DNA from 2 places in the Aphanothece microscopica RSMan92 genome. Region 1 is predicted to be linked to the other one. Evidence: predicted binding sites of a transcription regulator. Region 1 holds the regulator's gene; the other holds the start of a gene.
The links. The regulator NtcA, encoded in region 1, controls nitrogen genes in cyanobacteria. The targets are predictions, from matches to a motif close to TTTGTANCNNNNGNTACAAA.
Positions count from the first base shown of each region.

Region 1 (11,647 bases):
CGGTCCGCTGCCGCGAGGTGCCGGCCCCGCTGAAGGCAGCGACGGGTTCCCGGCCCGCCAGACCCGCCTCGATGGCCTGCTGCTGCTCGCGGCTGAGCTTGGCACCGGAGGCGCCGAACAGCTTGATGCCGTTGTCATGGGGGGGGTTGTGGCTGGCCGAGACCATCAGGCCTCCGGCCGCCCCCAGCCGACGGATCACACCCGGAACCGCGGGGGTGGGGCACAGGCCGAGCTGCCAGACCTCACGACCGGCGGCCGTCAGACCGGCCGTGAGGGCCGCCGCCAGCATCGGACCGCTGCTGCGGCTGTCCATGCCGATCACCACGGCCCCCTCCCGGGGCAGGACCTGGCCGCTCCAGTAGCCCAGCTGCAGGGCCAGGGCAGGGGTGACCTGGGAGCCGACCCGACCGCGGATGCCATCGGTGCCGAAGCTTGCCCACCCCTCCCCCAGGGGACGACCGAGAGGATGGTGGACCAGCTCGACCATCGCCGCGCTCCGGAAGCCGGAAGGTTAGGCCGAGCGGCGGGTGGTGCCGGGATCCGGATCGCCATCGGCTGGCCCGCACCCCCCGCCAGCCCTGACGGCCCTCCCCCCGGGCGGACTCACTGCCAGCGCCGCGGCCACCAGATCCAGACCACCAGCTCGAACACCGCCCAGAGCAGCAGCGCCCCCACCACCCAGCCGGGCAGCAGGCTGAGCGGCCAGAACGGCCGCAGGAGCATCACCGCTCCCGCCGCAGCCCAGACCCGAAGCGCCCGCAGGCGCTGGGTGGCGCCGGGCAGGCTGGAGAGCAGTGGGGGGAGGGAAGGCAGCCGCACCGAAGAGCAGGGGGAAACCATCCCCAGAATGCCCACGACCCCGCGGCCATGTTCGTGCGTTCCCTTGCCTGGCTTCTGGCCCTGACCTGCCTGGGCAGCGGTGCCGCCCTGCTGGGCGGGCGGCAGCTGCTGCAACAACGGCCGCTGCCGGACCCGGGGACCCCGCTGGGGACGCTGGAGCGCCTGCAGCGGTTCGACCCCGATCCCATGCGGCGCCGGGAAGCCGCGCTGCTGTTGCTGGCCGACCTCGATCGCCAGCCCGGCGGTGGGGATCCGGTCCGGGCCGGCCAGCTGCTGCGCAACCAGGCCTGGGGACGGGATCCCCTGGCGGCCGTGGTGCTGAAGCGTGATGCCCAGGCCGCAGCCCAGCGCGGCGACCGCCAGGGCAGCGATCGCCGCTGGCGCCAGCTGCTCAGGCGTTTCCCGGGCAGTCCTGCCAGCGCCGACGCCCTCTACGCCCTCGGCCGCCAGCAGCCGGAACGCAGAAGCCAGCTGCTGCGACGCTTCCCAGCCCACCCGGCCGCCCTGGCCGCCGCCGTGGAGGCCGGCGGCCGGGATGGGGCCCTTCACCTGGCCCGCTGGGGGGTGCGCTGGCCGGGAGCCAAGGCGGTGATCGAAGCGCGCTGCAACCCTGCCGAGCGCCCAGGCAACCCCGACGAGCGAAACCTGCTCGCCCGGGGCCTCGCCCAGCTGGGCGACAGCAAAGCCGCCCTGGCCTGCCTCGACACGATCCCACCCAGCCCATCCACCCAGCTGGCCATCGCCCGCAGCCTGGGACGCGGCGGGGAGCGCGGCCTCCAGGCCGAAGCGCGGATGCTGAGCCTGGCCCAGACCTGGCCGACCAGCCCCGAAGCCGCCGAGGCGGCACATTGGCTGGCCGACAGTGACACCCCGACCAGCCTGGCGGCCCTGGAGGAGCTGCCCGCGGCCCTCCAGGACAGTGCCCCGGTCCAGGCCCGCCGGGCCCTCGTGCTGGGACAACCCTCCGCAGCCCTGATGGTGATGCGGCGCTGGCAGGACGATCCGGCCAGCTGGGAGCTCCAGTGGCAGCTGGCTCGTCAGGCCCTGCTCTCCCAGGACTGGCGCGGGGCCGCCGCCCTGCTGGGAACCTCCGCCCTCGATGGGGTCACGCTGCCCGGCCCCCTGGAGGCCCGGCGGCGATTCTGGTTGTCCCTGAGCCAGTGGCAACTGGGGGACCAGGCCCAGGCCAAGGCGGGCTGGGCCGAGCTCCTGGCCAACCATCCCGGCGGCTACTACGGCTGGCGAGCGGCCGTCAGGCTCGGCCGCGACGACATCGACCTCGATCCGGACACCGCCCCGGGCCTGGTTCCGCCTCCATGGCACCCCCTGGACAGCGGCCGCCAGGATCTTGATCGGCTCTGGCGCCTCGGCCAGACCCTGGAGGCGTGGGAACAGTGGCGCCATCTCCGCGGCGAACCCGCCACCCCAGACCCCGCTCAGCTGCTGGTGGAGGGCCGGCTGCGCCGTGGGGTCGGCGATCACTGGATGGGCCTGGAGCAGCTGGAGCAGGCCAGCCTGCGGCTGCCCACGGGTCAGTGCCCGCAGATCCTGACCCTCGAGCGCAGTCTGGACGAGCCCGCCTTCACGGACGAACTCAACCTGGCGGCCCGGGCCGCCAGGTTGCCGGCGACGTTGCTGGCCGCCGTGGCCAAGCAGGAATCGCGCTTCAGTGCCGCGGTGCGATCGCCGGTGGGGGCCACCGGGCTGCTGCAGCTGATGCCGGAAACCGCCGCCGAGCTGGCGGGCGCCCCCCTGCCGGACGAGGCCCTCACCGACCCTCAGCGCAACGCCAGCCTGGGTGCCCGCTACCTGAGGCAGCTGCTCGACCGCTGGGAGGGCAATCCCCTGCTGATGACCGCCAGCTACAACGCTGGGGCCGGGGCGGTGGAGGGATGGATCAGCCCGCTGCTGCAGGTGACCCCGGAACTGTGGGTGGAGGCGATTCCGTACCCGGAGACGCGCCTGTACGTCAAGAAGGTTCTGGGCAACCTGTGGAGCTTCCAGGAACCCCGGCTGCCGCTGTGCCGCTAGCCGGAGGCCTCCCAGGCCAGCCAGCGACCGAAACCGGCACCCAGCAGCACCAGGGTGGACATGGACACCGCGAGCACCAGCGGTGGCGGAGAGACGCGGACACGGGCCAGATCCAGGCGCGCGAGCAGCACCGCACAGGCCAGGATCAACAGGTTGGTCAGCACTTTGAGGTCGAGGAGGTACAGACCGCCCACCGTGACCAGCAGCAGGGTGACCACCAGGCTGACCACCCGACTCGCGGCCATCAGGTTGGCCAGCTGCTTGAGCAGCAGGTCGAACAGGGTGCAGACGACCACCACCAGCAGGGCGTGCAGCAGGTCAAGCGACCAGAACAGGCTGGAGAGCTGCGCCAGTTCGGCCGCTGCGGCCGAGGCTGGCCGGCTCCACTGCATCCCTTCGTAGACCGACACGGCCGCCAGCAGCAGCAGCATGGGGGCGCGGAAGGGCAGCAGCAGCAGGCGGAGCAGGGCCATCACGGCTGATCGAGCACCAGGCTGATCGCCTCCAGCGGACAGCTGGGGATGCACTGCTCGCAGACGAGGCAGCGGGGAGCCTCGAAGTGCAGCTTCCAGGCCGGGGCCGTGAAACCCAGGGCGCCGCTGGGGCAGACGCTCGAGCAGATGCCGCAGTCCACGCAGCGGTCACGATCGACCGCGATCTGTCCCGGCGCCCGGTTGAGGGCGAGGCCCTGGCTTTCGAGCCAGCTCTCTGCCGCCTCCAGCTCGTCAATGTCCCCGGAGAGCTCGACCACCATGGTGCCGCTCTGGTTGGGGGCGATCTGGGCGCGGAGAATCTTGGCCGCGATGTCGAAGTCCACGGCCAGGCGGTAGGTGATCGGCTGATGCACCGCCTCGCGGGGGAAGTGGAGAGTGAGGCGCCGCTTCACGGGTCAGGAGGCTGGCTGGGCTGGCAGGGCTGGCAGAGTGCACCACGTCTGGGGCCGTCCCCACCAACACTATCCACGATGAGCGGTTCCTCCGGTTCACCCGGCCCTGGCCAGCGGGAGCGGCTGGCCCTGCTGGTGATCGCCGCGCTGCTCACGGCGGCGGTGCTGTGGCTGCGGGGCGGGCTGCAACCCCAGGCCCCCCTCGAGGCCCTGGCCCGTCGCTCGCCCGAGCTCTCCGTGGCCCTGACCAACGGTCGGCCGACCCTGGTGGAGTTCTACGCCGACTGGTGTGAGGCCTGCCGCGCCATGGCCCCCGCCATGCAGACGCTGGAGGCCGACTACCACGGCCGCCTCGACGTCGTGCTCCTGAACGTCGACAACCCGCGCTGGCATCCCGAACTGGAGCGGTTCGAGGTGAATGGCATTCCGCAACTGGAACTGTTCGGCGGGGATGGAACCCCGGTCGGTCGCTCGATCGGGGCCCGCAGCCGCACCGACCTGACGGCCCTCGCCGAGGCCCTGGTCAACGGCGTGCCCCTCCCCAGCCTGCCGGGCGTGGGCGCGGTGAGCCGGCTGGATGGTGCGGCCGAGATCGCCGGCGCCGCGCCTGCCACGATGGCCGGACCCCGCAGCCACGGCTGAGGCCAGCATGGATTCCCGCTTCCGGGTGGCCCTGATCGCCGCCACGCCCAACCCCCAGCAATGCGTCTATGCCGGGATGCACCAGGACTACAGCGAGGGCTTCGTCGCTGGCGAACGGGACGACTGGCCGGATGAACAGAGGGCCGGAGAGATCTGCGTGAAGCGGTTGCTCGCCGGTGAGCGGGGCCACTACGGCCCCCTCGAACATGCCCAGATCGTGCTCAACGTCGGCTGGTTCCCCCACTCGGTGATGCAACAGGCCCGCACCCACCGGGTGGGCGTGAGCTTCGACGTGCAGTCGATGCGCTACACGGGGGAGCGCATCTGCCGGGCCGCCACCGGCGAGCTGGATCTCGAAGAGGTGTTCTACCTGCGTCCCGAAGGCACCTATGCGGATCGGCAGGGCAAGAAATATGCGTACAGCGCCGACCAGCGGGCCCTCGATCTGGACCACTGCAGACAGGCCGCCTGTCGCTATCGCGATCTGCTCGCGGCCGGGTTCGCCGAGGAGCACGCCCGCGGCATCCTGCCGTTCGATTACCGGCAGCACTTCGTGGTGAGCTTCACCCTGCGCGCCTTTCTGCACTTCCTCGACCTGCGCGCCAAACTCGACGCCCAGCAGGAGATCAGGGAACTCTGTGACCTGATGTGGCCCCATCTCCAGGCCTGGACACCCCAGTTCGCCGAGTGGTACGAACGGACCCGTCTGCACAAGGCGCGGCTGGCGCCCTGATCAGACCTTCGCCAGGGTCACCCGCTCGGGTTGATGCTGGTACTTGCCCGCCCGGTCCCGGTAGGTGGTGTCACAGGGATCGCCCTCGAAGAAGAGCAGCTGGCAGATCCCCTCATTGGCATAGATCCGGCAGTCGGCCCCGGAGGAATTGCTGAACTCCAGGGTCAGGTGTCCCTCCCAGCTGGCTTCCGCCGGCGTGGTGTTGACGATGATCCCGAGACGGGCGTAGGTGCTTTTGCCGAGACAGATCACCGTGATGTTGGAAGGGACTCGCATCCGCTCCAGAGCCACCCCGAGGCCATAGGAATGGGCCGGCAGGATGAAATAGCTGCCGTCCTCATCATCCCGCAGGGGCACAGGCTCGAGGTTCGCCGGATTGAACCGCTTGGGGTTCATCACCGTGCCGGGCACGTGGCGGAAGATCAGGAATTCCTGGGGCGAGAGCCGCAGGTCATAGCCGTAGGAGGAACAGCCGAAGCTCAGCACGGGACGGCCGGCGCTGTCCGGATCCAGATGGCGCACCAGCGAGGACTGGAAAGGATCGAGCATGCCGGCGGCAGCCTGTTCCTTGATCCAACGGTCGTTCTTGAGCATCGGAAGCCGGCCTAGACGCCGCGACGGAGCTGGGTGACCTGATCGGCCATCGCCATGAGTTCAGGCCCCATCGAGGGTCCCGTCAGGATGACATCCAGATGGGCCGGCCGCTGCTCCAGCACCCCCAGAACCTCGGCCAGGGGGAGATAGCCCAGCTCGACAGCCAGGCCGAGTTCATCGAGCACCATCAGGTCCACTCCGCCTTCGAGCAGGCACAGCCGGCTGTACTCCCAGACCTCCTGAACCGCCGCACACACCTCGTCCGGATGGTCGGTGGCCGGCTCGGCCAGACAGCTCGGAACGGCGGGGCGCAGCCACTGGAGCCGGCCACAGAGCCAGGGGCTCGCCTCCAGCCCCTGGGCGACCCCTCCCTTGAGCAGCTGGGTGATGAGCACCCGGCTGCCGAGCCCGGCGCTGCGCAGGGCCTGGCTCAGCACGGACCCCACACTGCCCCGGAAGGGCGCGGTGTGCACCTGCAGCAAGCCCTCCGGCTGCGGCACCAGCCGCAGGGGCACAGCCGCAGGGGCCGTCTCGAGCGCCTGGGCAGGGAACACCTCGTGGCGCTGGGCACGCCGCAACCCGGCACCACCCGACCTGGCCACGCTGCCAGGACCGGAGCTGGTCGGGAGACTGACGGTCATGGATGCGCAACGACGCAGGACTGAATGTAGCGGGATCGAGCCGGATTCCAAGCGATGGACACCATCCCTGGTGGATACATCCGTACTGCCCACGGCCTCGACGCGGCCCGCCCACCGGCGGGCGGGACAGCGCGCCGCAAAGCGTGCCCGTTGTTACAGGGAGAGCCCCCGCTGATCTATAGGGTCCGCCCAACTGCCTGCCCCTCTCCATGGTTGGCGCCCCACGCGGATTCAGCAGGACCGCCAACACACCGAGCGGCGGGGCCCCCGGGGTTGTGACCGGCCTCGGCACGGCCGGCCAGGGCAGCCACACCCTGCTGGAGGTGATCCGCGGTCTGGGCGGCAGCAATGTCGAGACCATCGAGCGGGGCAAGACGATCTTTTTCCCCGGCGATCCGGCGGAACGCGTCTACCTGCTGCGGCGCGGCGCGGTGCGTCTGTCGCGGGTCTATGAATCGGGCGAGGAGATCACGGTGGCGCTGCTGCGGGAGAACAGCCTGTTCGGCGTGCTCTCCCTGCTCACCGGTCAACGTTCCGATCGCTTCTACCACGCCATCGCCTTCACCCGGGTCGAGCTGCTCAGCGCACCGGCCACCTCGGTGCGCAAGGCGATCGAGCAGGACGCCAGCGTGGGGCTGTTGCTGCTTCAGGGTCTCTCCTCACGGATCCTCCAGACGGAGACCATGATCGAGACCCTGACCCACCGGGACATGAGCTCCCGGCTGGTGAGTTTCCTGCTGGTGCTCTGCCGGGACTTCGGGGTCCCCAGCACCGAAGGGATCACCATCGACCTGCGCCTCTCCCACCAGGCGATCGCCGAAGCGATCGGCTCCACCCGGGTGACCATCACCCGGCTCCTGGGTGATCTGCGCAACGAGGGACTCGTTCAGATCGATCGCAAGAAGATCACCGTGTTCGACCCCATCGCCCTGGCCAAGCGTTTCAGCTGACACCCCTGGCATGGAGCCACCGCAAGCGGGGGATACTGGGCCGATTCGGGACCGCACGTGTCGGGCTGGCTGCTGATCCTGGCGCTCCTGCTCCTCGGGGGTGTGCTCGCCACCCTGGGAGATCGGCTGGGCAGCCGCGTCGGCAAGGCGCGACTCAGCCTGTTCAACCTGCGCCCCCGGCGCACGGCCGTGCTGATCACGGTGTTGACGGGGAGCCTGATCAGCGCAATGTCCCTCGGCCTGCTGCTGCTGGTGAGCGAGCGGCTTCGCACCGGTCTGTTCGAACTCGAGCGGCTGGAGGAACGCCTCAGCACGGCGCGGCGGCAGCTTGAAGCCAGCCAGCAGAGCCTGATCACCAGTCAGGCCGAGGTGGCCCGCGCCCAGCAGGGCCAGCGCAAGGTGGCGCGGGAACTGGCCCAGTCCCAGGCCCGGGCCACCGCGCTGCGCCGGGAACTCGCTCCTCTGCAGGCCCAGAGGATGGCGCTGGAGCGTGAGCGGGACCGGCTGGCCGGCGAGGTCGGTGCCCGCGACGCCGAGATCCGCCGCACCGAAGCGGAACTGGCCGAGGTGCGACGACGGATCGAGGCCGGCGCCCGGGAGCTCGAGGACCTGGAGGACAACCTGCTCGCCCTGCGCCGGGGCGATGTGGTGATCACCACAGGCCAGCCGCTGGCGAGCGCGAAGGTGACCCTCGAGCGCCCGGAACAGGCCAAGGAGGTGATCACCGCCCTGCTGCAGCAGGCCAACATCACGGCCTTCAAACGGGTCCTGCCCGGCCAGCCCGTCGACCGCCAGATTCTGCTGGTGCCCACGACCGACGTCGCCCGGCTGGAATCCCTGCTCACCCGACCGGGAAGCTGGGTGGTCAGCATCCTCTCCGCCGCAAACGTGCTGCGGGGGGAACGTCAGGTGCTGGCCTTCCCGGATCTCCGTCCCAACCGCCCGGTGGTCAAGGCCGGTGACGTGCTGGCCAGCACGACGGTCGAGGCCGATCTCCGCGACCCCGAACAGCTGGTGCGGCGCCTCAATCTGCTGCTGGCGGCCGCCTACGCGCGGGCCCAGCGGCAGGGTTCCCTGGTGGACGGGCTGCAGTTCGACGCCGCCATGTTCAACCAGCTGGCACGCACCCTGGCCGCACGTCCCCCCGGCACGGTGATCCAGCTGGTGGCCGTGGCCCTGCGGGACGCCGAGACGCCGGACCCGATCACCGTGGAGCTGCGCATCGCCGGTGGCGCCCCTGCGGAGAGCCCGCCCCTGCGACGGCCATGAGCGAGCCTGCCGTCCCGCCGCAGGCGTCCCGCCTGGCCGGGCTGGATCCCGGCCGCAGCAAATGCGGCCTGGTCCTGGCCGATGCCGGCCTGGGCACGATTCTCGCCGCGGCCATCCTGCCGCCGGCGGAGAGCCTGGCCTTGCTGCGTCAGTGGCAGCAGCAGGCCGGCCTGGTCACCGTGGTGCTCGGCAACGGCACTGGCAGCCGGAGCTGGCCCCCCCAGCTGGCGCGCCTGGGGCTGCAATCCGAGACGGTGGAGGAAGCGGGCACCACCCTGGCCGCCCGCCGGCGCTACTGGCAGCTGGCCGGCAGCGGCGGCTGGCGGCGGCTGCTTCCCGAGGGGCTGCGGCTGCCGCCGCGGGACATCGACGACGTGGTGGCGCAGCTGCTGGTGGAACGCCATCTCGGCCAGCCGCTCTCACGGCGCGGTCCGGGCGTGCTTCGCGAGCTGGCCGATCAGGCCCACCTCAGCGCGAGGGAGAACGCCACCTAGAAACGGGCCCGCACCGTGAAGGCATAGTCCCCGCCGGGTTCGAGCTGGTAATCCGCCTTGAGCAGAAAGCGCAGCAGGGCGTCCTGAATCAGCGCACGGCCCAGCGAAGGCTCGACGCTGAGCTCGCCGCGATCAAAGGCCCAGCTGAACGTCCAGTGGAACCCCCCGGCTGTCACCTCCCCCTCCAGCACCCGCTGGCTGAAGCTCTGGTGCAGCACCCTGAGCTGGGCGGTGGTGGCAGGCAGACGGGCCATGCCTTCAGGCTGGAGCCCTCAGGGGCTGGAAACTGTTCAAACGATTACCGGCACGCTCCAGGCCCAGGCGCTGGATCAGCCCGATCCCGGCCGCCACTTCAGCCAGCACGTCCTCGAGACAGGGCTGTTCGGAGGCATGGAACCGGCCCAGCACATGGCCGACCGTGCGGGCCTTGCGATCGGAGGGATCGGAGCACGGCGCGCCGATGCCGATCCGCAGCCGCGGAAAGTCCTGGGTTCCCAGATGGCTGATCGTGCTGCGGAGACCGTTGTGCCCGCCGGCACTGCCGCCGGCCCGCAGGCGCAGCTTGCCGAGCGGCAGATCCATGTCATCCACCACGACCAGCAACTCCTCCGGCTCGATGGAGAACCAGTCGAGGGCGGCCCGGATCGAGCGGCCACTGTCGTTCATGTAGGTCTGGGGCATCAGCAGCCGCAGCCGTGCCGCCCCCTGGCCCAGCTCCGCCAGCAGGCCATGCAGCTTGGGGTTCTGGCGAAAGCCCGTGGCGCCCTCAGCCGCCAGCCTCTCGAGGGCCATGAAACCGACGTTGTGACGGGTTCCGGCGTACTTGCTGCCGGGGTTGCCGAGTCCCGCCACCAGCTTCAGGGCAGGCAGGGGGGCCTGAGCCGTCACGGGAAATCCTGCGGAGGCACCCGGACTCAGCCTTCAGACGGAGACTCGGCCGGAGCGGTCGCCGGGACAGCCGCGCCTGCCTGGGGCGTGATCGGCTCTGGCTCCCCCTGCGGCAGGGGCGCAGGAGTGCCCGCCTGGGGCTCCGCTGCGACCGAGTCCGCCGAGGCAGGTTCCGACGTGGCGATGGCGGTGCGGAACTCCCGTTCGAACTCGGAAGAGGCACTCTGAAAACCCTTCAGAGTGCGGCCAAGGGTGCGGCCCAGCTCCGGGAGACGCTTCGGACCGAAGACGAGCAGGCCGATCGCCGCAATCACGGCCATTTCGGGCAGGCCGATTCCGAAGATGTTCATGGGTCCTCCCGTGTAGGCCGCCGCTCGCCTGGACGCTCAGCCGGCGCCGTTCCAGTTGACGTTGATGCCTTCGAGGAGAAGGGACTGGTTGTACAGCTGAAGGATCACCAGCAGGAAGACCAGGAAGAGCAGCATGAACACGCCCATGACCGGCGTGGTGCCCCAGCCGGGCACGACCTTCCCGTATTCGGAGTTGAGGGGGCGCAGCAGGTCTCCCAGACGGGTGCGTTGAGCCATGGCAGCTTGGTCCTCTCGCGCAGGGAATCGCTCTGGCTAGTGTAAAGGCCTCGACAGCCCGGCGCGCCGGGCTGTCGAGAGTTGTGACGGAAGCTCCCACCAGCCTGATTCCCATGGACCCCAGCACCACCGGCTCTCCCGCCCTATCGGTGGCCCTGGCTGTGCTCGCGGTCCTGCTGGCCCTCACCGGTTTCGGCATCTATCTGGCCTTCGGCCCACCGTCCAAGCAGCTCACCGACCCCTTCGACGATCACGAGGACTGAACACGAGGCCTGAACGGCAGCCACCAGCCGGGGATCAGGCCGGTGCTCCGCTCGGACGGAGGCGCCAGAACCCCAGCTGCCAGGGCCGCAGGAGCATCCGCTCCGCCTCGCCTGACTGGGCAACCGGACCCTCGTCGAGCCCATTGACCCGGGCCAGCACCTCCCAGGCCTCGCCCAGCTCCAGATGGCAGCGGCGAGGGGACTGGTTGGCCACCGCCAGCACCGCTTCGCCCGGCACCGCAGTCGGACGCAGCCCGATGAGCTGCAACCCCGGGGCCAGGGGCGGCAGAAAACGGCGCGGCGTGGCCGCAGGCTCCGCTGCTGACCCCGCCGGCCGCAGCCACAGGGGCTCCCGAAACCCCTGGGCGTGCTCGGGCACGGCGGCCTGGGGCCAGTTCGGGCTGGCAGGGAGCAGGGCCAGCCGTTGGCGGCGGCGACCGTTATCAGCGCCGGGATCGGGCCAGGTGGGCCCGCGCAACAGCGAAACCCCGAGGCTCCCGGCCGCCGCCGAGACCCCCTGGGGGCCATCCAGCAGGAGCGCCAGGCCGCCGCGGGGGCCGACCGAGCACAGCCAGCTGATCGCCGGCACCTCCCATCGGGCCTTCTCCCGCGCCGTCAGCGGTTCGGCCGGGCGCTCCAACACCCCCCCGGCGGTATCGGCAGCCCATCGCACGGCGCGGGAGGCGAGGGGCACCTCCAGCCGCAACAGCTCATGGCGCTGCCGCCAGTCGACGCTGAAGACCAGCTCCAACCAGGGCGTGCCGGCGAGCAGGCGCCCCTCGAGCCGCACCCGACTGGCCCCGAAGCGTCCGCGCCAGACGAAGCTGGC
Region 1 is NZ_JBKKKY020000008.1:47,510-59,156, reverse strand. It holds gene glmM (phosphoglucosamine mutase) at 1-487, opposite strand, end outside; gene ACLD7X_RS03810 (hypothetical protein) at 604-819, opposite strand; gene ACLD7X_RS03805 (transglycosylase SLT domain-containing protein) at 868-2,871, shown strand; gene ACLD7X_RS03800 (hypothetical protein) at 2,868-3,344, opposite strand; gene ACLD7X_RS03795 (NIL domain-containing protein) at 3,344-3,757, opposite strand; gene ACLD7X_RS03790 (thioredoxin domain-containing protein) at 3,836-4,399, shown strand; gene thyX (FAD-dependent thymidylate synthase) at 4,407-5,132, shown strand; gene dcd (dCTP deaminase) at 5,133-5,726, opposite strand; gene ACLD7X_RS03775 (cob(I)yrinic acid a,c-diamide adenosyltransferase) at 5,738-6,367, opposite strand; gene ntcA (global nitrogen regulator NtcA) at 6,577-7,317, shown strand; gene ACLD7X_RS03765 (DUF3084 domain-containing protein) at 7,375-8,586, shown strand; gene ACLD7X_RS03760 (RuvC family protein) at 8,583-9,080, shown strand; gene ACLD7X_RS03755 (DUF3146 family protein) at 9,077-9,334, opposite strand; gene pth (aminoacyl-tRNA hydrolase) at 9,339-9,968, opposite strand; gene ACLD7X_RS03745 (TatA/E family twin arginine-targeting protein translocase) at 9,995-10,318, opposite strand; gene psbH (photosystem II reaction center phosphoprotein PsbH) at 10,355-10,555, opposite strand; gene psbN (photosystem II reaction center protein PsbN) at 10,669-10,818, shown strand; gene ACLD7X_RS03730 (alpha-mannosidase) at 10,853-11,647, opposite strand, start outside.

Region 2 (11,647 bases), on a different contig from region 1:
AGCTGCAGGGATCCTCGCTGGCCGACCAGGCGGATGCGGCCGTGGCCGCCACCCTGACCCGCTCCCTCTACACCAGCTTCACCACCCTGCTGCCCCTGCTCGCCCTGGTGCTGTTCGGCGGCAGCACCCTCTTCTGGTTCGCTGTGGCGCTCAGCATCGGTGTGGTGGTCGGCGCCTGGTCGAGCGTGGCGATCGCCCCGACCCTGCTCCCCCTCTTCTCGCGTCCATGAGGTTCCTGCCGTGAGGCGTTCGATGCGGGTTCTCCCCATCGGCCTGGCCCTGCTGGCCCTGCTCGATCTGCGGCCCGAGCTGCAGCTGCTCGCCGATCACTTCACCCTCACATCGCTCTGGTTCGCGCTCCTCTACCACCCGCTGGCCGTGACGGTGCTGATCCTCACGCCGGACCTCTGGCGTCGCTACCGCTGATCCGCCCGGCGCTGATCCTCCCGGCGCTCGCTGAAAGTGCCGCGGGACAAGGGTTCGATCAGGTCCAGCGGTCCATCACGCCGCGGACGACCACCTCTCGGCAGATGACCTGCAGCACCACCACCAGGGGCAGGGCCAGCAGCACGCCGGGCAGGCCGAGGAGGGTGCCGAGGCAGAGCTGGGCCATCAGCGCCACGGTGGGCAGCAGGCTGACCGTGCGGCTGAGCAGCATCGGCGTGAGCAGAAACGCCTCGCCGTTCTGAAGCACCAGCCGCAGCAGCAGCACCTGAAGCATCTTGGCCGGCGAGACCAGCAGGGCCACCGCCAGGGGGAGCAGGGTCGCCGCCGTGGGGCCGATCGTGGGCACGAAGGTGAGCAGTCCGCAGACCAGGGCGCTCAGCAGGGCCAGGGGGACCTTCAGAAGCGCCAGCCCCGCCCAGGTGAGCAGGAACACGGTGACGGCCGAGAGGGTCATGCCGGCCAACCAACCGCCGAGGGCATGGCGGCATTCGTCCAGCAAGTTATCCATCCGCCCACGCCAGAAACTTGGGGTGAGGGCGATCACCAGCCGGCGGTGGCTGCGTGGATCCAGGGCGAGCAGGATCGCCAGCAGCACCATCAGCGAGAGCTGGATGGTGGTGTTCGCGGCCCCTCCGGCAAACCCGATCAGCTGCCCCCCGAGGGGCTGGAGACGATCCCAGCTGTCCAGACTGGCCAGATCGCCATCGAGGTTCGGCAACCAGTCGACCGTGGAGGTCATCGCCACCAGCCTCGCCGCCACCGCGGGAATCAGTTCGCCCAGCTCGCTGACCTGCTGCAGCAGTTCCGGCAGGAGCTGATGGGTCAGCCAGCTGCCGAGCACGATCAGGATCGCGACCACCACCCCCAGCGCTGCGGGCCTGTTGAGGCGGCAGCGGGCCATCAGCAGGCTGATCGGCACATCGAGGGAGACCGCCAGCACCACGGCGCCGAACAGCACCAGCAGCACCCAGCGCAGCTCCCAGGTCAACAGACCCAGCACCACGAGCACCAGGGCGCCGAGCACCGTGCGCCCGGTCAGGCTGAAGCCTCCATCAGCTGGTTTCGGCATGGCGCTTCCACGGGTCGAGGATGTCGTGGATCAGCACCTCACGCACCATCACCTGGAGGCAGACTGCCAGGGGCAGGGCCAGAAGGAGTCCGAGCGGGCCGAACAGCACGGTGAAGAGGAGCTGGGCCGTGAGGGTGAGGCCCGGCAGCAGCTTGAGCTGGTGGTGCATCACCGAGGGGGTGATCACGTAGCTCTCGAGGTTCTGCACGGCCACGTAGAGCACCAGCACCGCGACGGCCTTGAGCGGCGACTCCAGAAGCGCCACGGACATCGGGAACACGGTGCTCAGGGTGGGCCCGACGTTGGGAATGATGTTGAGCAGAGCGGCCAGCACCGCATTGGCCGCCACCAGCTTGACCCCGAGCAGCGACAGCCCGATCGCCGCCAGGATGCCGACACAGAGCGAACTGATCAGCACCCCCACCATCCAGCCGCTCAGGGCATCGCCGCACTGGATCAGAACCCGCCGGAAGCGACGGCGGTAGAAGGACGGCACCAGCAGCACGGCGGCCTCGCGGTAGGCCTCGGGCTGGGCAGTGACCATCAGGGCCACGGCCACCACGAAGAGCAGCTGCAGCAGCCCCGAGCCCACTCCACCGGCCAGCCCGAGCAGGCGGAGCAGTCCTTCCCGCAGGTTGGCGGGACTGTCCCCACTGACCAGGCCCTGCCGCAGCCACTCCAGCGTTCCATCGGAGCGTCCGTAGAGCATCCGACTGGCCGAGGCCATGGCCTGGCGGAGCAGATTCAGCAGGGTCTCGGCGGCTGCCGGCAGCTTGCCGATCAGTTCGGCGAACTGCTCCACGAACGGAGGGATGACGGCGGTGCCGATCACGGTCACCACCAGCAGCACCAGCAGAAGGCTGAGCACGACCGCCAGGGGGCGCCGGCATCCCAGGCGCTCGCGTACCCAGCCCACAAGGGTGCAGAGCGCCATCGCCAGCACCACGGCGGCGAACAGGAACATGAGGCTCTGCCGCAGGTTCCACAGCAGCACCAAGGCGGAGGTGAGGCCGAGAAGGCCGAGCCACTGGCCGAATCGCAAGGGGGGTGTCTCCCTACTGAGCGGAAGCCTGTTCGTCAGCCTGGTTCCCGGAGAAGCCGAGGTCATGGCTGTCCGCGTAGCGCTGGGCGAACCGCATGAACCGCTCGAAGTCGGCGGTGCTCTTCCAGGTGTAGGTCACTTCGAGGGCGCTGGCCTTGCCATTCACGAACCGGGCCTTCACCTCCCGCGTGACCAGTTCCCCTTCCTCGTCCACCATGAACATCCCGGTGATGTCGCCCATCGCTTCGGGGGCCAGGGCTTCGGGCTCCTCGAACACGAACATGGCCTGGCCGGTGCGACCGTCGCGGGACCGGGTGAGACGGATGTCGGGCACGACCGGTTCGTCCACGCCGCGGAAGAACTGTATGGCTGCGCCCATAGGGGTGTGGCAAAAATGGATCCTAGGGGGGGACTTCCGCTCGGCTGGCCCGGCCTGGACAGCCCCGGGCCTGACACCTCCTGACATAGTGGGCGCAAGCTGGCTCCGCTCAGGCACGGTCTTCCATGCTTTCCGGCCCTCCGGTTTCCGCCAATGTCACCCCTGAGGGCCTGCTCGAACGGTTCCAGGCTGCCGCCGCGCGCCAGCGGCGCACCCTTCTGAGGCAGCTTGAGCAGCGAGCCGAGGAACTGCGGCCGCTCCTTCCGGATCACCTGGCGGCCCTCGATGCCACCGGCGATGACTGGGGCGCGGGGGCTCTGATTCAGCTGCTGCTGGCCGGGGACGGGGCCGAGCGGCAGGCGTTTCTCGAGCGCCATCCCGACGGCTGGCTCGCCACCCCCAGTGCGGCAGCGATCGACTACAGCCCGCTCCAGCACCACCTGGCCCTGATGGAGTACGAGGCTGCGGACCGCCTTACCAGCACCTTCCTGCGCGAGCTGGCCGGCCCGGATGCCGTGCGGCGCGGCTACGTGTACTACAGCGAGGTGCCGCCGATACCTGGCCCCGATCTCGACAGCCTGGACCGGCTGTGGGTCTGCTATTCCCGCGGGCGGTTCGGCTTCTCGGTGCAGGGTCGCCTGCTGCGGGCCTGCAATGGCCGCTGGGAGCAGCTCTGGCCCAGGCTCGCCTGGAAGGACGGCGGCCAGTGGACGCGCTATCCCGGCTCCTTCCAGTGGTCGATCGAGGCTCCCGAGGGTCACATGCCCCTGGTCAACCAGTTGCGGGGGGTGCGCCTGATGGATGCCCTGCTGAACCATCCGGCGCTGCAACAACGCATCAACGCCTGAAGGCTGTCGTGCCGCCAGCGGCTTAGGGTCAAGACGGCACCTGCGGATCCAGGTTGATGGCCCTGCGCTGGTCAGACTTCATCACCCCGTCCACCCTGCAACTGGCGCCCCTGGTCGAACTGCTGCTCGAGCCGATCCGCTGCCTTCAGGCGCAGGCGGAACTGCAGCTCGGCCTGCACGAGGCCCTCGTCAATGCGGTGCGGCACGGCAACGGCTGCGACCCTGCCAAGACGCTGCGGATCCGGCGGATCGAAACCCCCCGCTGGGTTGTGTGGCAGGTGCAGGACGAAGGTCATGGGGTGCCCCGCGAAGCCCGTGGCGGGCAGCTGCTGCCGGAAGCCGAGGCCACCGATGGACGCGGGCTCTTCCTCATCCACCACTGCTTCGATGACGTGCGCTGGAGCGCCCGCGGCAACCGCCTCCAGCTGGCCGTGCGGCGAGGACGCCTGGGCCCGGCCGTCAGCGCCCGTGGCTTGGGCAGCCGGGGTCGCTGATCTCGGCCTTGAGCCAGAGCAGCGCGTGCTCCACCAGTTCGATGGCCCGCTCCCGGGCGGGCGTGATCTGGCGCTGGGCGGGATCGTCGGCCTGGAGGAGATGCACCATCGCCGCTGCCAGCTGCTCAGCAGCGCGCCTGGGGCGCTGGCTCTTGAGGGCATGCCACTCCCGCTCGTGGATGGCGAGCCGGCGCTGGAGTTCTCGGGCCTGGTCGGCCGTGCCCTCCGGCCAACCCCTGCCGACCCCTGGGGAGCTGGTCACTGGGGAGCTGGCTGATGGGGACTCGGCGGCGTGCATCGAGGCGAGCTCCACTGGACGAACCACGGGACGGGGTTCCATCCTGGCCGGAGAACGTCGGCCCCGGGCCGTTCCCAGCCATGCGGCCCTCCCATCCCCGCCGCTTCCGCTCGGAGACCCCGCCGGGTGTCCGTCAGCCCGTGCGGGTGCTGCATCTCCTCGATGGGCTGTTCACCCAGGCCTCCCTGGCCAGCCACAGCAGCGGGGCGGTGCGGCGGCGGCAGCGGCAGCGGCTCGCCCTGAGCCAGCGGCTGCTCGATCCACCCCCCCCGGAGCTCGTGCCGCCGCACCGCCTCGAGATCCTCTTCTGGCGCTGGCTGCGCTGGGGGACGGTGGGTCTGCTGATCACCTGGCTGCTGCGGCGCTGAGCCGCCGCCTGGCCCGGTGGGCCAACGCAACGGTGCTAGCTTCTGGCCCACGGGCGCTGCTGCTGTGTGATCGGGCTGTTTGATTCCAGCGAGCGGTTCCTTCGTTTCTGCGAGGCCTTTCAACACCTCACCAATTCCCAGTCCCTCCAGGATCTCTTTGCCCTCTACTGCAAGGGGCCTGGACCCGGCTATTTCCTGGAGTTCGGACTGGCCAACGGCACGTCACTCTCCAACACGCTGCTGCTCGAACTGCTGGGTTGGAAGGGTCTCGGCGGTGAGCCCAACCCTGTGCTGAGGGAACTGGCCCAGGCCAGGCGTTCGATCCCCGTGGTCGCGGAGGCGCTCTATGCCACCAGCGGCGATGTGCTGCACTTCGCCTGCAACGGGCTCTATGGCGGGCTGGAGGAGGCGGGTGAACGGCTCGTCCAGGAGGCCCGCGCCGCCTACACCGAGTCGATCGAGGTGCAGACCATCACGCTCGGCGATCTCCTCGATCGGGAGAAAGCGCCGAAGCGGATTGATTACTTCTCGTTGGATGTGGAAGGCGCCGAGGAGATGATTCTCTCCCATCTGCCCCTGGATCGCTATCGTTTTGCCTGCCTCACGGTTGAACACAACTATTCCGCCCAGCGTCCGCGGATTCGTCGCCTGATGAAGCAGCAGGGTTTCCAACGCGTCTTCCGGGAACTCAGCGGCCATGACGACTGGTACGTCAACAGCGCCATGCGCTTCCGCGGCTGGCCCCAGCGGACCCTGCGCCGCCTCAACGATGAAAGGGGGCGGATCCATCTGGCCCGCTGCCAGGCCGGCGCCCTCGATGACCGCGACAAGGCGATCGCGACGCTCCATGCCACGGTGCTGTCCCGGCCGCGTCCCCACCCCCGCAGCTTTCTCGAGTTGGCGTCTCTGTTGCTGCAGGCGGAACGTCCTGCCGAGGCCCGTCAGGTGCTGGAGCGAGCCCGCCAGCTCCATCCCGCCAACGCCAGGATCGGCGCCCAGCTCGAGCAACTCGAGTAACCCGAGGGCGGCGCCCCAAGCCGCAGGCTGCCGCTCCGGCAGACGCACGCAGCCTCCGCAGCCGGCAGCAGGGTCAGCGCGGCGGCCCGAGCGGGGAGCTCAAGACTTGTGAAGCAATCCTAGTTCTGGTATCAACAGCTACAGAACTGCAGGAGAGTGAAGTCGAACCAGAGGAGTTGTCCCATGGCTGCGCTCAACCTCCCCCTCCCTGCCAATGCCGCCGCCCAGGGCCTGCATCCCCGGGAATTTCTCGCCTGGGCTGACCATCACCAGCGGGATCGCCGCCGTCACGGTGCCGAGATCGCCCAGATCACCGAGCATCACGATCTGAACCCCTCCGGAGACGCGGTGCATCAGTTGCAGGCCTGGGCCCTGCGTCAGGCCCATGCCAAGCATCTCCACGACAGTGCCATCGCCCAGATCCGCTTCCAGGGCGGCTGAGCCGCCTCAGCCCGAGGGCTGCAGCATGCTGAGCAGCACGGCCCTCTCGGCCCATGGGGCCTGGGGATGGCCGCGATGCACCCCCTGCTGCATGGCGACCACCATGTCGCCGGCGCGGCAGAACACCGGGATCGGCTTCAGGCCCAGCAGGATGGGGCAGTCATCCCGTCGCCGTCCGCGGCGGGCGTTGCACAGGCGGTTCAAGCCGCGCAGCCAGGGCATCCGATGGGAGCCGGGTACGTAGCAGAACGGCCCCTCGGCCAGGCTCGTCACGTCCGAGAGGTAGAGGAAGGCCTTGGCCTTGATGCCGCCGCCGTCGGTGTGCAGGCCGCGGGTGGTGGTCACACCTGCGTTCAGGTACAGGTTGCGCACGTGCACCCGGAAGGGCCGCCGGAACGCCCGCTCCAGCAGCCCGGTGACCAGGCTGTCCTGCAGCGCGCCGACGACATTCTCCGTACAGCTCTCGAGGAGCAGTTCGGGATGGAAGACATCGACCATGCCGCCGTCCTCATCGTCGCGGACACTGATCACCGCCTTCGCGGAGTCCACCATGCGCCGGTAGCCGCGGATGGCCCGCTGGCCACCCCGGTTGAGCAGCACACGGGCGCTTCCATCCCCGGCGGCGGGGCTGGCGGCATGGGCGCGCGCCGCGGCGACCACCGGCTGCAGGGCAGCCAGCTCGTCCGGCCCCACCGCGCCCTGAATGACCACCAGGCCGGAACGCCGCAGGCATCGGGCCGCAGCGCGGAACCGGCGGGGGTCCTCGGCGAGGCCGAGGGCCTGGAACAGCGGCGGAGGCGGGCTGCTGCGGTGCTGCGGAAAGCCCTCCGGCCGCTGCGGCTGTCGCAGGGCAGGAGGGCTGGAAACGACGGTCGCCATCGGGCCAGGTTAGGTGGGGCCCAGGTCAGGCCCCCCAGTGGAGCTGCCGAGGTCCCGGCGGGGATCAGGCGTCGTAGTACATCACGAACTCATGGGGGTGGGGCCGCTGACGCAGCTGCTGCACCTCCTCGTACTTCATCGCGATCCAGTTGCTGATGAAGTCCTCGGTGAAGACTCCGCCTTCCATCAGATAGTGCTTGTCGGCGTCGAGGGCCTCGAGGGCACCGTTGAGGGAGGCGGGCACGGTGGAGATGCGCGCCAGCTCTTCGGCGGACAGCTCGAAGAGGTCCACATCGGTGCCGTCGCCGGGATCGATCTGGTTCTTGATGCCGTCGATGCCGGCCATGAGCATGGCCGCAAAGCCCAGGTAGGGGTTGGAGAGGGCATCACCGGAGCGGAACTCCAGGCGCTTGGCCTTGGGGCTCGGCCCGGTGAGGGGAATGCGCACCGCCGCTGAGCGGTTGCCCTGGGAGTAAACCAGGTTCACCGGCGCCTCGAATCCGGGCACCAGACGCTTGTAGCTGTTGGTGGTGGGGTTGGTGAAGGCCAGGAAGCTCGGGGCGTGCTTGAGCAGTCCGCCGATGTACCAGCGGGCGGTCTGGGACAGGTTGGCGTAGGTGCCCTCCCCGAAGAACAGCGGGTTGCCGCCTTTCCAGAGGCTCTGGTGCACGTGCATGCCGCTGCCGTTGTCGGCGAAGACGGGCTTGGGCATGAACGTGGCCGTCTTGCCGTACTTCTTGGCGACGTTGCGCACGACGTACTTGTAGATCATCACGTTGTCCGCCGCGCTGATCAGTTCGGCGAACTTCATGCCCAGTTCATGCTGGGCCGTGGCCACCTCGTGGTGGTGCTTCTCGATCGGCACCCCCAGGGCCGCCATGGTGAGGATCATCTCGGTCCTCATGTCCTGGAGGGTGTCGTTGGGCGACACCGGGAAGTAGCCCTCCTTCAACTGGATCTTGTAGGCGAGGTTGCCCCCCTCCTCCAGACGGGCGTTGTTCCAGGGAGCTTCGATCGAATCGACGCTGTAGAAGCTGCTGCCGCTGCCGGAGGTGTAGCGAACGTCGTCGAAGACGAAGAACTCCGGTTCGGGTCCGAAATAGGCCGTGTCGGCGATGCCGGTGGAGCCGAGGTACTCGAGGGCCTTCTGGGCCAGCGCGCGGGGGCAGCGGCCGTAGGGCTGGCCGCTGCGCGGCTCCTGGATCGAGCAGATCAGGCTGAGGGTCTTGTGGCCGTAGAAGGGGTCGATCCAGGCGGTCTTCGGGTCGGGCACCATGGCCATGTCCGACTCGTTGATGGCCTTCCAGCCCCGGATCGAGGAACCATCGAAGGCAACGCCGCTGGTGAAGGCCTCGTCATCGATCAGGTCCTTGCACACCGTGAGGTGCTGCCATTTGCCATGCAGGTCGACGAATTTGAGGTCGATCAGCTCAATGCCCTCGTCCTGGATCTGACGAAGGACCTCCTGGGCTGTGTTGGCCATGACGATGTCGGTTGGGTGCCGTCCCGGTGCCGGCGTCGCTGGAACGTACGGAGCAGCCGGACCGCCGCTATGTAGCTGTCGTAACCGAATGACAGGACCGGGCTGCGTAACTGTTTCTGTCAGATCCGCCAGATCCCTGCTCCAACCTGCGATCTGGCCAGTTGCTGGTGCTAGCTTCCGGCCCAGGTGCGTCGATCCACTCCAGCCATGCGGGATGCCATCACCGGTCTGATTGGCCGCTACGACCAGCTGGGCCGCTATCTGGACCGGGCGGCCATGGATCGGATCAACACCTACTACTCCGAAGCCGAGCTGAGGCTCCGGGCCGTCGAGCTGATCAACGCCGAGGCCACCGAAATCGTGCGGGAAGCGGCCCAGCGCCTCTGGCTCGACGATCCCGAGCTGATCCTGCCCGGGGGGAATGCCTACACCACCCGCCGTCTCTCGGCCTGCCTGCGGGACATGGATTACTTCCTCCGCTACGCCAGCTACGCGCTGATCGCCGACGACGCCACCATCCTCAACGAGCGGGTGCTGAACGGTCTCGATGACACCTACAAGAGCCTGGGCGTCCCCACCGGCCCCACCGTGCGCAGCATCGCGCTGATGGCCGATGTGGTCTGCGAAATGCTCGGCAGCGAGGGGCTCAGCGATGCTGCCGCCCTGGCGGCGGTGGTTCGCGTCCCGTTCGACCATCTCTGTCGCGGCCTGGCCGCCAGCGACGTGCGGCTGCGCTGACCTCCGTGTCCGGATCCTCAGCTGCGTAGGCTCAGGCCATCCCTCCCGTCCACCCCGTTTCCGGCCCCTTGTCTGCGCTGCACACCGTCAACAACGCCCACCGCCGCGCGCTGGGACCGATCGCCACACCCGATCGGCTTCTGCTCGGACCGGGCCCCTCGAACGCCCATCCGACGGTGCTGCAGGCCCTGTCGCGCAACCCGATCGGCCATCTCGATCCCCTCTACGTCGAGCTGATGGGTGAGGTGCAGGAGTTGCTGCGCTACGCCTGGCAGACCGACAACCGCCTCACCATTCCCATGAGCGGCACGGGAAGTGCGGCCATGGAAGCCGCCCTCGCGAACACCCTCGAACCCGGCGACAAGGTGCTGATCGCCGTGAAGGGCTACTTCGGCCTGCGCCTGGCGGACATGGCCGGCCGCTACCGGGCCGATGTGGTCACGATCGAGCGCCCCTGGGGCGAGGCCTTCACGCTCGAGGAGATCGAAGCGGCGCTCAGGGAGCATCGCCCCGCCATCCTCGGCATGGTCCATGCCGAGACCTCCACCGGCATCCTCCAGCCGATGGAGGGCGTCGGTGAACTCTGCCGCCAGTACGGCTGTCTGCTGCTGCTGGACACCGTCACCTCCCTGGGTGCCGTTCCCGTCCACCTCGATGACTGGCAGGTCGACCTCGCCTACAGCTGCAGCCAGAAGGGGCTCAGCTGCCCGCCGGGTCTGGGCCCCTTCACCATGGGCCCCCGCGCCGAGGCCAAGATGGAGGCGCGCCGGGGCAAGGTGCCCAACTGGTACCTCGATGTGACCCTGCTGAACCAGTACTGGGGCACGGACCGGGTCTACCACCACACGGCTCCGGTGAACATGAACTTCGGGATGCGGGAGGCCCTGCGCCTGCTGGCTGAAGAGGGGCTTGAGCACGCCTGGGCGCGGCACCGGCGCAACGCCGAGAGTCTCTGGGCCGGGCTCGAAGCCCTGGGTCTCGAACTCCATGCCCCGGAGCATCTCCGCCTCCCCACCCTCACCACCGTGCGGATCCCGGAGGGGGTGGATGGCAAGGCCTTCACGCTCCACCTTCTCAACAAGCACGGGATCGAGGTGGGCGGTGGGCTCGGTGCCCTGGCCGGCAAGGTCTGGCGGATCGGCCTGATGGGCTACAACAGCCGTGCGGAGAATGTGGAGCTCCTGCTGGAACTGTTCCGCACGGAGCTGCCGGCCTTCAGGCCCGGTGCCCAGACAGGCCGCCCAGCCGCCGTCGCCGTCTGAACCAGTCGCCGAGCTGTTGGCTCGCCTCCGCCGCCATCACGCCCGGCAGCACGCGGGTGTGGTGGTGAGCACTGGGGTGATGGACCAGATCCAGGTTGCCCCCCACCGCACCGCGCTTCGGATCGGGCGCGCCGAACACCAGGGTGCCGACCCGGGCCTGCACCAGGGCTCCCGCACAGAGGGGGCAGGGCTCGAGGGTCACCAGCAGGGTGCAGCTGTTCAGCCGCCAGTCACCCAGCAGCCGCGAGGCCTGGCCGATGGCCATCAGTTCGGCGTGGCCGAGGGGATCCCCTTCGCGGTGGCGTCGGTTGCTGCCCCAGCCGATGCAGCGCCCCTGCCCATCGAGCACGGCAGCCGCCACCGGGATCTCGCCCCGCATCCCCACCCGCTCGGCACAGCGCAGCAGGCGCTCCATCCAGAAGCGATGGCGCCGCTCCTCGGCCTCGCCGGGGCTGGGCCCGGCTGCTCTGGCCTCCATGCCTCTGGCTTCCATCCCTCCCTTGTAGCCCACGACCACAGGTGAGAATGGCCCCACCCGACAGCCCGCCGTTGGCAAGCGCGCCACCAGCACCGCGGGCGATCCCGCCCCTCCCCTTCGCCAGCCCCGACCAGCCCGACGCCAGGCTGCAGGCCTTTCTCGAGCAGGCGTCGGCCCAGCTCTGTGCCTGGCTGGGAAGCGCTGCGAGCCGTTCGCCGCTGCCGGGCCTCAGCGTGCTGCCCTGCATCGAGCCCCAGCGGCTGGGCCTGTCCGATGAGGTGTTGCTGGCGGATCTGCAGCTGGTGATGGATGGCGCGTTCAGCCCCAGCCATCCCGGCGCCCTGGCCCACCTGGATCCCCCGCCTCTGCCCGCCTCGATTGCGGCGGATCTGATCTGTGCCGGC
Region 2 is NZ_JBKKKY020000019.1:35,642-47,288, forward strand. It holds gene secF (protein translocase subunit SecF) at 1-230, shown strand, start outside; gene ACLD7X_RS07610 (hypothetical protein) at 253-426, shown strand; gene ACLD7X_RS07615 (AI-2E family transporter) at 485-1,516, opposite strand; gene ACLD7X_RS07620 (AI-2E family transporter) at 1,500-2,558, opposite strand; gene psb28 (photosystem II reaction center protein Psb28) at 2,572-2,937, opposite strand; gene ACLD7X_RS07630 (GUN4 domain-containing protein) at 3,063-3,785, shown strand; gene ACLD7X_RS07635 (ATP-binding protein) at 3,842-4,279, shown strand; gene ACLD7X_RS07640 (DUF6439 family protein) at 4,245-4,604, opposite strand; gene ACLD7X_RS07645 (hypothetical protein) at 4,658-4,945, shown strand; gene ACLD7X_RS07650 (FkbM family methyltransferase) at 5,012-5,962, shown strand; gene ACLD7X_RS07655 (hypothetical protein) at 6,146-6,403, shown strand; gene ACLD7X_RS07660 (phytanoyl-CoA dioxygenase family protein) at 6,410-7,282, opposite strand; gene glnA (type I glutamate--ammonia ligase) at 7,347-8,765, opposite strand; gene ACLD7X_RS07670 (globin family protein) at 8,973-9,503, shown strand; gene ACLD7X_RS07675 (pyridoxal-phosphate-dependent aminotransferase family protein) at 9,572-10,765, shown strand; gene ACLD7X_RS07680 (nucleoside deaminase) at 10,719-11,243, opposite strand; partial or broken gene ACLD7X_RS07685 (pyridoxal-dependent decarboxylase) at 11,291-11,647, shown strand, end outside.
Region 2: the regulator NtcA is predicted to act here: its motif matches at 8,834-8,853, upstream of glnA (type I glutamate--ammonia ligase).